One region of the Dechloromonas aquae genome, then DNA from elsewhere that is predicted to be linked to it. Evidence: predicted binding sites of a transcription regulator. Region 1 holds the regulator's gene; the other holds the start of a gene.
The links. The regulator FNR, encoded in region 1, switches genes on or off when oxygen is low (the NO sensors DNR and NnrR bind a similar motif). The targets are predictions, from matches to a motif close to TTGANCTAGNTCAA.
Positions count from the first base shown of each region.

Region 2: VX159_RS13440 (chaperone NapD) is a predicted target of FNR. The motif match lies at 2,217-2,230, and genes of this name have one in related genera.

Region 1 covers NZ_CP144212.1:1,446,126-1,451,300, forward strand. Annotated here, with positions in the region: gene VX159_RS06565 (MBL fold metallo-hydrolase) at 1-70, shown strand, start outside; gene VX159_RS06570 (hemerythrin domain-containing protein) at 163-609, shown strand; gene VX159_RS06575 (DUF2249 domain-containing protein) at 612-839, shown strand; gene VX159_RS06580 (hypothetical protein) at 855-2,156, shown strand; gene VX159_RS06585 (SirB2 family protein) at 2,153-2,533, shown strand; gene fnr (fumarate/nitrate reduction transcriptional regulator Fnr) at 2,560-3,300, opposite strand; gene hemN (oxygen-independent coproporphyrinogen III oxidase) at 3,387-4,790, shown strand; gene VX159_RS06600 (NAD(P)/FAD-dependent oxidoreductase) at 4,947-5,175, shown strand, end outside.
Region 2 covers NZ_CP144212.1:2,938,151-2,943,325, reverse strand. Annotated here, with positions in the region: gene ahpF (alkyl hydroperoxide reductase subunit F) at 1-1,305, opposite strand, end outside; gene ahpC (alkyl hydroperoxide reductase subunit C) at 1,427-1,990, opposite strand; gene VX159_RS13440 (chaperone NapD) at 2,308-2,565, shown strand; gene napA (nitrate reductase catalytic subunit NapA) at 2,562-5,075, shown strand; gene VX159_RS13430 (nitrate reductase cytochrome c-type subunit) at 5,159-5,175, shown strand, end outside.

The DNA of each region.
Region 1 (5,175 bases):
TCGCGGTGCCGACGTGCAGCGCTTCATTAACTGGTTCGATGAATTGCAAGTCGGAATTATCCAGTACTAAAAGCATTTTTGTCGATTTGACGGCTGTCAAGGCGTGACCGCAAGGGTCACGCCGACAATCAGGGAAAGATTTCCGCAGCCGTGAGTAACACGATGACCACCATACGTAACCTGATGACCGACGATCATCGTCGGTGCGACGATTTTTTTGCCGATGCCGAGCAGGCTGTCGGTAAAGGCAATCTGGAGGCCGCCCGAGCCGCTTTTGCGCACTTCCGCCAAGCTACGCTGGCGCATTTCGACAGTGAGGAAAAGACGCTTTTTCCGACATTCGAGGCCAAAACCGGGATGAGCATGGGGCCTACCCAGGTGATGCGGATGGAGCATGCCCAGATGCGAACCCTGTTTGATGATGCCGATGCTGCGCTGGTTTCCGGCGATAGCGACGAGTATCTGGGGGTGGCCGAAACCTTGCTGATCATGATGCAGCAGCACAATATGAAAGAGGAAAACATCCTTTATCCGATGTGCGATCAGCATCTTGCGGACGAGTTGCCGGAGTTGTTGCCGCGCCTCGAAAGCGAACTGGCCGGGGAGTGAGCATGAGCCATCCCAAGACGCCGCACGTGGTCGATGCCCGCTATCTGGAGCCGCCGGAGCCCTTTGTCCAGACCATGGAGATGCTCGACCGGCTGGCGGTTGGTGAGCGGATGCTGCTGCTGCTGTTCCGTGAGCCGCACCCCCTGTACAAGGTCCTGCGCCAGAATGGGCATACCTACGAAACCGAATTGCTGCCTGACGGTACTTTCGAAATCCTGATCACTCGCTGAGCGGAGGCGGACTCGATGCAGGCCCTGCTGTCGTTCGAGAATGCTCCGCCGTTTGCTGCCCCTCTCAGGTTTTTCATCACGGCGCCGCTGCTGGCGGCACTGGCCGGCCTGATTCTGGTCTGGCAGGGGGGCGACCTATTGTCGTCGCGCTGGCATCCCGGATTGCTGGCAGCCACGCACTTGCTGACCGTCGGTTTCATGCTGATGGTGATGCTTGGGGCGCTGATCCAGATTCTGCCGGTGGTTGCCGGTGCCAATCTGCGCCAGCCTTTGCAGCTGGCGCGTGGCCTGCATCCGCTGCTGTTGCTCGGTGCGCTGATGCTGGCGGCAGGATTGCTGTTCGGCAGGCCAGGCTGGTTGCAATTGGCGGCAGCCCTGTTGCTGTCGGCTGGTGGCTGGTTTATCCATTCTGCCGTGCAGGCTTTGTGGCGGGTACCCCTTACCAGCCCTACCATCGCCGGCCTGAAGCTGGCTTTGCCAGCGTTGGCGCTCAGCTTGCTGCTGGGGGGCGGGTTGGCCCTGACCTTGGCCGGTGGCTGGGCCTGGCCAGTTTCGGGGGTGACTGACCTGCATGCGGGCTGGGCTCTCGGCGCCTGGGCCACCGTCCTGCTCGCCGCCGTTGCCTATGTCGTGGTCCCGATGTTTCAGTTAACGCCGGGCTATCCGGCGCGAGCCGGCTGGCTGTTTCCCTGGGCAATGTGTGGCGTCGTGCTGTTTTGGTCGCTGGCCGAGATTTTCCGGTTCGCTGCGGCCGGTTTGCTGGCTCGCCAGCTGGCTGCCGGCCTGGGGCTGGCCTTTGCCGTTCAGACCTTGTATCTGCAGGGGCAGCGGCGGCGGGCGCGGCCCGACGCGATTTATCGTTTCTGGCAAGGAGGGCTGCTTTGCGCGGTTTTTGCGCTATTGCTGCTGTTGACCGTGAATGCCTTGCCCGAGGCGTTTGCCTGGGCTGGCTGGCCGGTGCTGATCGGGGTCTTGCTGCTGCCCGGTGCCTTTGTCGCCTTTATTTCCGGAATGCTATACAAGATCGTCCCTTTTCTGGCCTGGATGCATTTGCAAAATGCCGGACAGGGCAAGGTTTCGGCTCCCAGCATGGGTAAGCTGTTGCCTGAACGCGATGCTCTCTTGCAATCACGCTTGTATTTCACGGCAATGCTGCTCTTGCTGCTGGCAGTGTTTTTCCCCGACTGGCTGGCACGGCCGGCTGGTCTGAGTTTTGCAGCAGCCATGCTGTGGCTGGCGAGGAATTTGTGGTTGGCCTTGCGGCGTTATCGGGCGCACCAGCGGCTATTGTCGGGTATCGCGGAGGAGGGGGCGTGAGCTATCTGTTGTTGAAGCATCTGCATGTCAGTTGTGTGGTGCTCAGTGGCATCGGCTTCTTGCTGCGGGGGCTGTGGATGCTGCGGGGGTCGCCGTTGCTCGGTCATCGCCTGACACGCATATTGCCGCATCTGATCGATAGTTCATTACTGGGCAGCGCGTTGCTTCTGGCGTGGTTGAGCGGTCAATATCCGTTCATGCTCGACTGGCTGACTGGCAAGTTTTTTGGTTTGCTCGCTTACATCGTCCTTGGGGCGCTGGCCCTCAAGCGTGCGCCCACCTTGCGTGGGCGTGCACTCTGCCTGGTGCTGGCGGTGGTGGCTTATGGCTACATCGTCAGCGTTGCCATGACCCGCAATCCGTGGCCCTGGGCTTGAGCGGCAAGCTTCCGCCCCTGTTCGGGTCAGTGTTGCGGGTGCATCAGGCTCTTGAGTCCGGCAACATTGAGAATGCGGATGTGTTTCTGCTGGACTGCGATATGGCCCTCTTCCTGGAAACGGGAAAAGGCGCGTGAAACGGTTTCCAGTTTGAGACCCAGGTAACTGCCGATTTCCTCGCGGGTCATCCGCAGGTAGAACTCGGAGGGAGAAAAGCCGCGCGCGGTGAAGCGCTGTGACAGGTTGAGCAGGAAGGCGGCCAGGCGCTCTTCGGCGCGCATTGTTCCGAGCAGCATCATTACACCATGGTCACGGACGATTTCGCGGCTCATTACCTTGTGGAAATGGTGTTGCAGGGTATGAATCTCGCGCGACAGGGACTCCAGGCGCGAGAAGGGGATCGCGCAGACCTCGCTGTCTTCGAGGGCGATCGCGTTGCAGGTGTGGTGTTCAGTGCTGATTCCGTCAAGTCCGAGCAATTCGCCGGCCATCTGGAAGCCCGTCACCTGGTCCCGGCCGTCGGAGAGCAGGACGCCGGTTTTGAAAAAGCCGCTGCGGATCGCGTAGATTGCATCAAAGGTTTCGCTGGCGCGGTAGAGGTGGTCGCCACGCTTGACCCGGCGGCGGGTCGAGACCAGATCGTCGAGGCGTGCCATTTCCTCAGGCGAGAGCCCAAGCGGCAGGCAGAGCTCACGCAAGTTGCAGTTGGAACAGGCCGTTTTGATGACCGCGAGGGATACTTCTTCGTTCAGTTTGTGCTGACCCATACGCAACCTGCAATCGATTGATCCATGTCAACCGTTAAAATCGACCTTCCGAACATAATGCCGCAAAAAGCGAGGCGCCTAGCTCAATGAATTTTGCCACTGAAAATCTGGTTTTTGATCCTGAAATCATCCGTCGTTTCGACGTCAATGGACCGCGTTACACATCCTACCCCACCGCGGATCGTTTCGTCGAGGCATTCGACTCCGATGCCGCCAAATTGTGGCTGAGCAAACGCAACATCGGCGGTATCAGCCGTCCCTTGTCGCTGTATTTCCATATTCCTTTCTGCAACACCATTTGCTACTACTGTGCCTGCAACAAGATCATTACCAAGGATCACGGGCGCAGTGCCAAGTATCTGAAGTACCTGGGGCGCGAACTGGCCTTGCAGAGCGCGGCGCTCGAAGGCACCGACGGCGAACACGAGGTCATCCAGCTGCACTGGGGCGGTGGTACGCCGACCTTCCTGTCGCACGACGAGATGCGCCAGTTGATGGGCGAGACGCGCAAGCATTTCAAGTTGCTTGAAGGCGGCGAGTTCTCGATTGAAGTCGACCCGCGCAAGGTTGATACGGCAACCGTGGCGCTGCTTGGTGAACTCGGCTTCAACCGGATGAGCGTCGGTGTCCAGGATTTCGACGAACGTGTTCAGGCGGCGGTCAACCGCATCCAGAGCGAGGAAGAAACCGCCAACGTGATCCAAGCGGCCCGCGCCAATGGCTTCAAGTCGATTTCGGTGGACCTGATCTACGGCCTGCCGCATCAGACCGTGATGGGCTTCAACCGCACGCTCGAGCGTGTGCTGGCGATGGACCCGGACCGTCTGTCGATTTACAACTATGCGCACTTGCCCAGCCTGTTCAAGCCGCAGCGCCGGATTGCCGAAGACGATTTGCCGTCGGCCGACAGCAAGCTGCAGATTCTGGCGCTGGCAATCCGCAAGCTGACCGAAGCTGGTTACGTCTTCATCGGCATGGACCACTTCGCCAAGCCTGACGACGAGCTCGCCGTGGCGCAGCGGCAAGGACGCCTGCACCGCAATTTCCAGGGCTATTCGACCTATGCCGACTGCGACATGCTGTCGTTCGGGATTTCGTCGATCAGCAAGGTCGGACCGACCTACAGCCAGAACGTCAAGACGCTCGACGAGTACTACGACCGCCTCGACTCGGGGATGCTGCCGGTGTTTCGCGGGATCGAACTGACCGCCGACGACATCCTGCGCCGTTCGATCATCCAGGCGCTGATGTGCCATTTCGAACTGTCGATCGAGAGCATCGAGAGCGCGCATCTGATCGACTTCCACAAATATTTTGCCGCCGAGCTGGAAGATTTGCGCGAACTGGAGCGTGGCGGCCTGGTCAAGATCGACCGCGAATGGATCACCGTGCTGCCGCCGGGACGCATGCTGGTCCGTGTGATTTCGATGGCGTTCGATCGCTACTTGCGTGCTGATCGTCAGCGTACTCGTTACTCGAAGGTGATCTGACCGATTGTTGTTGGGGGGCAGGGAGGAAAAGGGGGGCTGCGGGGGCAGTCCCCCTTTTTTCTTTTGGCCGGCAAGGCTTTTTCGCGGGAGTCGAGGAAGCCGGTAAAATGCCGGCTTTTGCCGGGGCAGCCGCCTGCGGCCAGCCGGATCAATCGCATGCTCAGAATTACCGAAGTCAAACTCCCCCTCGATCACCCGCAGGAAGCGCTGCTGGCAGCCATCTGTGCCCGTCTGGAGGTGCCGGCGGCTGCGGTGCTCGGCTACACTATCTTTCGGCGCGGCTACGATGCCCGCCGTAAAAGCCAGATTTCGCTGATCTACACGCTGGACGTGACCCTGGCTGAGGAAGCGGCGGTGCTCGCCCGCTTTGCCGGCGACAAGCAGG
Region 2 (5,175 bases), 1.5 Mb from region 1:
CTCGCCGGAGACGCGATCCTTGTAGCGCAAGCCATTGACCTTCTGCCCGTCGCCGGTGACTTCGGTGGTCTGCGCCGACTTGATCACGGTGACGTTGGGCAGGCTGTAGAGCTTGTTCTGCAGCACCGCGTCGGCGCGCAGGGTGTCGGCAAATTCGAGCAGGGTGACGTGGGCAACGATGCCGGCGAGGTCAATCGCGGCTTCGACGCCGGAGTTGCCGCCGCCGATCACCGCCACGCGCTTGCCCTTGAACAGTGGGCCATCGCAATGTGGGCAGAAGCAGACGCCCTTGGCCTTGTATTCTTTCTCGCCAGGGATGTTCATCTCGCGCCAGCGGGCGCCGGTGGAGAGGATGACGGTTTTGGCCTGCAACTTGGCGCCGTTTTCCAGCTCGATCCCGACCAGACCGCCGTTTTCTGCGGCCGGAATCAGCTTGCCGGCACGCTGCAGGTTCATCACGTCGACGGCGTATTCCTTGACGTGCTGTTCCAGCGAGGCGACCAGCTTGGGGCCTTCGGTATGGCTGACCGAGATGAAGTTTTCGATCCCCAGCGTATCCATGACCTGGCCGCCGAAGCGTTCGGCGAGCACACCAGTGCGGATGCCTTTGCGTGCGGCGTAGATCGCCGCTGCCGCACCGGCCGGGCCGCCACCGACCACCAGCACGTCGAAGGCTTCCTTCTTGCCGAGTTCTTCGGCAGCGCGAGCGGCAGCGCCGGTGTCGACCTTGGCCAGGATTTCCTCGATCAGCATGCGGCCGGCGCCGAATTCCTCGCCGTTCAGGTAGCTGGTCGGCACGGCCATGATCTGGCGCGCTTCGACCTCGCTCTGGAACAGCGCACCGTCGATCATCGTGCTGGTCACATTCGGGTTGAGCACTGCCATCAGGTTGAGTGCCTGGACCACGTCCGGGCAGTTGTGGCAGGAGAGCGAGATATAGGTTTCGAAGTGGAAGGGGCCGGGCAAGGCCTTGATCTGCTCAATCACCGTCGGCTCAACCTTGGGCGGATGGCCGCCGGTCTGCAGCAGGGCGAGGACCAGCGAGGTGAATTCGTGACCCATCGGCAGGCCGGCAAAGTGAATGCGCGGCGTTTCGCCGGGCAGGCCGACGGCAAACGAGGGGCGGCGGCTGGCATTGCCGTCTTCGCGCAGGCTGACCTTGGGCGAGCAGGCGACGATCTCGGCGAGCAAGGCCCGCATTTCGCCAGCCGCGGCGCTGTCATCCAGCGTGGCCACGAGTTCGATCGGGCGTTGCAGGCGTTCGAGGTAGGCGGTCAATTGGCCTTTGATCTGACTGTCGAGCATGTGGCTTCTCCCTGGCTGAATTTCACTGAAATGTCACGGTCGACCGTGACATTTCGCTGAAATCCCGCCGCCGGGTAGCGGCGGGTTTCTGTTTTTATATATCTCTGTTGGTGGCTGGGGCTTAGATCTTGCCGACCAGGTCAAGCGACGGGGCCAGGGTCTTTTCGCCTTCCTTCCACTTGGCCGGGCAGACTTCGCCCGGGTGAGCGGCGGTGTATTGGGCAGCCTTCAGCTTGCGCAGGGTTTCGGACACATCGCGGGCGATTTCGTTGGAGTGGATTTCAACGGTCTTGATCACGCCGTCCGGGTTGATCACGAAGGTACCGCGCAGGGCCAGGCCTTCTTCCGGGATATGCACGCCGAAAGCGTTGGTCAGGGCGTGGGTCGGGTCGCCGATCAGCGGGAACTGGGCCTTGCCGACGGCCGGCGAGGTTTCGTGCCAGACCTTGTGCGAGAAGTGGGTGTCGGTGGTGACGATGTACACCTCGGCGCCAGCCTTCTGGAATTCAGCGTAATTGTTGGCGGCGTCTTCGATTTCGGTCGGGCAGTTGAAGGTGAAGGCGGCCGGCATGAAAATCAGGACCGACCACTTGCCCTTGAGGCTGGCTTCGGTGACTTCGATGAACTTGCCGTTGTGGAAAGCCTGGGCCTTGAACGGTTGAACTTGGGTATTGATCAGCGACATCTGGGACTCCTTGAGAGGTGGGTTGTTGTTGAACACGGATGCATCTTAGGAAAGCTCCGGCCGGCAAGCCAATTGATTGCATCAATCTGCCGGATATTGAATCCCTATCGCCCGGCGGGATATTGCTCCGCGCAGCCGGGGCGGCAGCGTTGGTGGAAACTTAGTTATAAAGAACTAGACTGTTTTAGTCCTTACGGAGCGAAGGGCTTCTTACTGCAGTATGTAGTTGACTCATATCAAGTAAAAAGGCCGGTCGAGCGTGAAGACTGCGCCCCGAGGCCGTGTCTGGACGGCCGTTTTCTGGAGGTTATCGCCGGATGAACATATCCAGCGTCATATTGCATGTCGTGCCCGAGCGCCTGGAAGAGGCGTGCGCGGTGCTGGCCGGAATGCCGGGAGTGGAGATTCACGCCCGGAGCCCGGAAGGCAAGGTCGTGGTGACCGTCGAAGACAGCGATACCAATTCGGCTGCGGATTCCTACGTGGCTTTGCATGGCATTCCCGGCGTCGCATCGGTGGCCATGGTTTATCAATACAGCGACGATGTCATGGATTCCCAGGAGGTGGAGGCGTGAAACTCAATCGACGTGATTTCATCAAGGCCAATGCAGCAGCAGCGGCCATTTCGGCAGCCGGCATGACGGCGCCGACCGCTGCCGTCGCGGCAGGTAAGGACGAGATTCGCTGGGACAAGGCGCCCTGTCGTTTCTGCGGCACCGGTTGTTCGGTGCTGGTCGGTACCCAGGACGGGCGCGTCGTCGCTACCCAGGGCGACCCGGATGCGCCGGTTAATCGCGGCCTGAACTGCATCAAGGGCTATTTCCTGTCGAAGATCATGTACGGCACGGATCGCCTGAAGACGCCGATGCTGCGGATGAAGGACGGCAAGTACGACAAGAACGGCGATTTCGCCCCGATCACCTGGAAACAGGCCTTCGACATCATGGAGGAGAAAGTCCGGGCAACGCTGAAGACCAAGGGCCCCAATGGTCTGGCAATGTTCGGCTCCGGTCAGTGGACGATCTGGGAAGGTTATGCCGCCTCCAAGCTGTGGAAGGCCGGTTTCCGCACCAATAATCTGGACCCTAACGCCCGTCACTGCATGGCCTCCGCCGTAGCCGGTTTCATGCGCACCTTCGGGATCGACGAGCCGATGGGCTGCTACGATGACATCGAGCATGCCGACGCCTTCTTCCTGTGGGGCTCGAACATGGCCGAGATGCACCCCATCCTGTGGACCCGCATCACCGACCGCAAGCTGTCGAACAAGCACGTCAAGGTCGGCGTGTTGTCTACCTTCGAACACCGCTCGTTCGAACTGGCCGACATCCCGATGGTGTTCAAGCCGAACACCGATCTGGCGATCCTCAACTTCATCTGCCATCACATCATTTCGACCGGCAAGGTGAACCAGGACTTCGTCAGCAAGCACGTCAAGTTCAAGAAGGGCGAAACCGACATCGGTTTTGGTCTGCGCCCGAATCACGATCTGGAAAAGAAGGCCAGCAACAACGGCTATCCGGGCGAAGACGGCAAGCCGAAGGGCAACCCGGCCAAGGCGGATGACATCAGCTTTGACGATTTCAAGAAGTTCGTCTCCGAGTACACCGCCGAAAAGACTTCGAAGATTTCCGGGGTGCCGGTCAAGGATCTGGTCGCGATGGCCGAGCTCTATGCCGATCCGAAGACCAAGGTGATGTCGTTCTGGACCATGGGTTTCAACCAGCATACGCGCGGCACCTGGGTCAATAACATGATCTACAACGTGCACCTGCTGGTCGGCAAGATCTCCGAGCCGGGCAACAGCCCGTTCTCGCTGACCGGTCAGCCGTCCGCCTGCGGCACGGCGCGCGAAGTCGGGACTTTCGCCCATCGCCTGCCGGCCGACATGCTGGTGACCAACCCGGATCACCGCAAGCACACCGAAGAAATCTGGCAATTGCCGGAAGGCACCATCCCCGACAAGATCGGTCTCCACGCCGTGGCCATGGCCCGTGCCCTCAAGGACGGCAAGATCGGTTTCTACTGGCAGCAGTGCAACAACAACATGCAAGCCGGTCCGAACATCAACGGCGAACTGTATCCGGGTTGGCGCAACCCGGAGGTCTTCGCCGTCGTTTCCGATCCCTACCCGACGGTTTCGGCCATGGCGGCCGATCTGATCCTGCCGACCGCCATGTGGGTCGAAAAGGAAGGTGCTTACGGCAATGCCGAACGGCGTACCCAGTTCTGGCGCCAGCAGGTCAAGGCACCGGGCGAATCCCGCTCCGACGTCTGGCAGGTGATGGAATTCTCCAAGCGCTTCAAGGTCGAGGATGTCTGGCCGGCCGATCTGATCGCCAAGGCACCGAAGCTGAAGGGCAAGACCCTGTTCGACGTGCTCTACGCCAACGGCGTGGTCAACAAGTACAAGCTGAACGAGCTCCAGGCCGGGCACGAGAACGACGATTCGAAACTGCTGGGTTTCTACATCCAGAAAGGCTTGTTCGAAGAATATGCCCAGTTCGGTCGCGGTCACGGTCACGATCTGGCCTCGTTCGAGACCTATCACAAGGCACGCGGCCTGCGCTGGCCGGTGGTCGAGGGCAAGGAAACCCTGTGGCGTTTCCGTGAGGGCTACGATCCGTACGTCAAGAAAGGCGACGGTGTGAAGTTCTATGGCCACAAGGATGGCAAGGCAGTAATTTTTGCGCTGCCCTACCAGGATCCTCCCGAAATGCCGGACAAGGAATTCGACCTCTGGTTGTGTACTGGCCGCGTGCTTGAGCATTGGCACACCGGTACGATGACCCGCCGGGTTCCCGAACTGTACAAGTCCTTCCCGGACGCCGTGCTGTTCATGCACCCGGAGGATGCCAAGGCGCGCGGCTTGCAGCGCGGCATGGAGGTCAAGATCGCTTCCCGGCGCGGTGAGATTCAGCTGCGCGTGGAAACTCGCGGCCGCAACAAGCCGCCGCGTGGCTTGGTGTTCGTGCCCTTCTTCGATGCCGGCCGCCTGATCAACAAGCTGACGCTCGACGCGACTTGCCCGATTTCCAAGGAAACCGATTACAAGAAGTGCGCGGTCAAGGTGACCAAGGCTTGAGATAGCGGTTTGTCACGGTCAACCACACAAATGAACGAAAAAGCGGCCGGAGTGTTCCGGCCGTTCATCGGAGGTAAAAAACCATGAGATTGATCCCTGC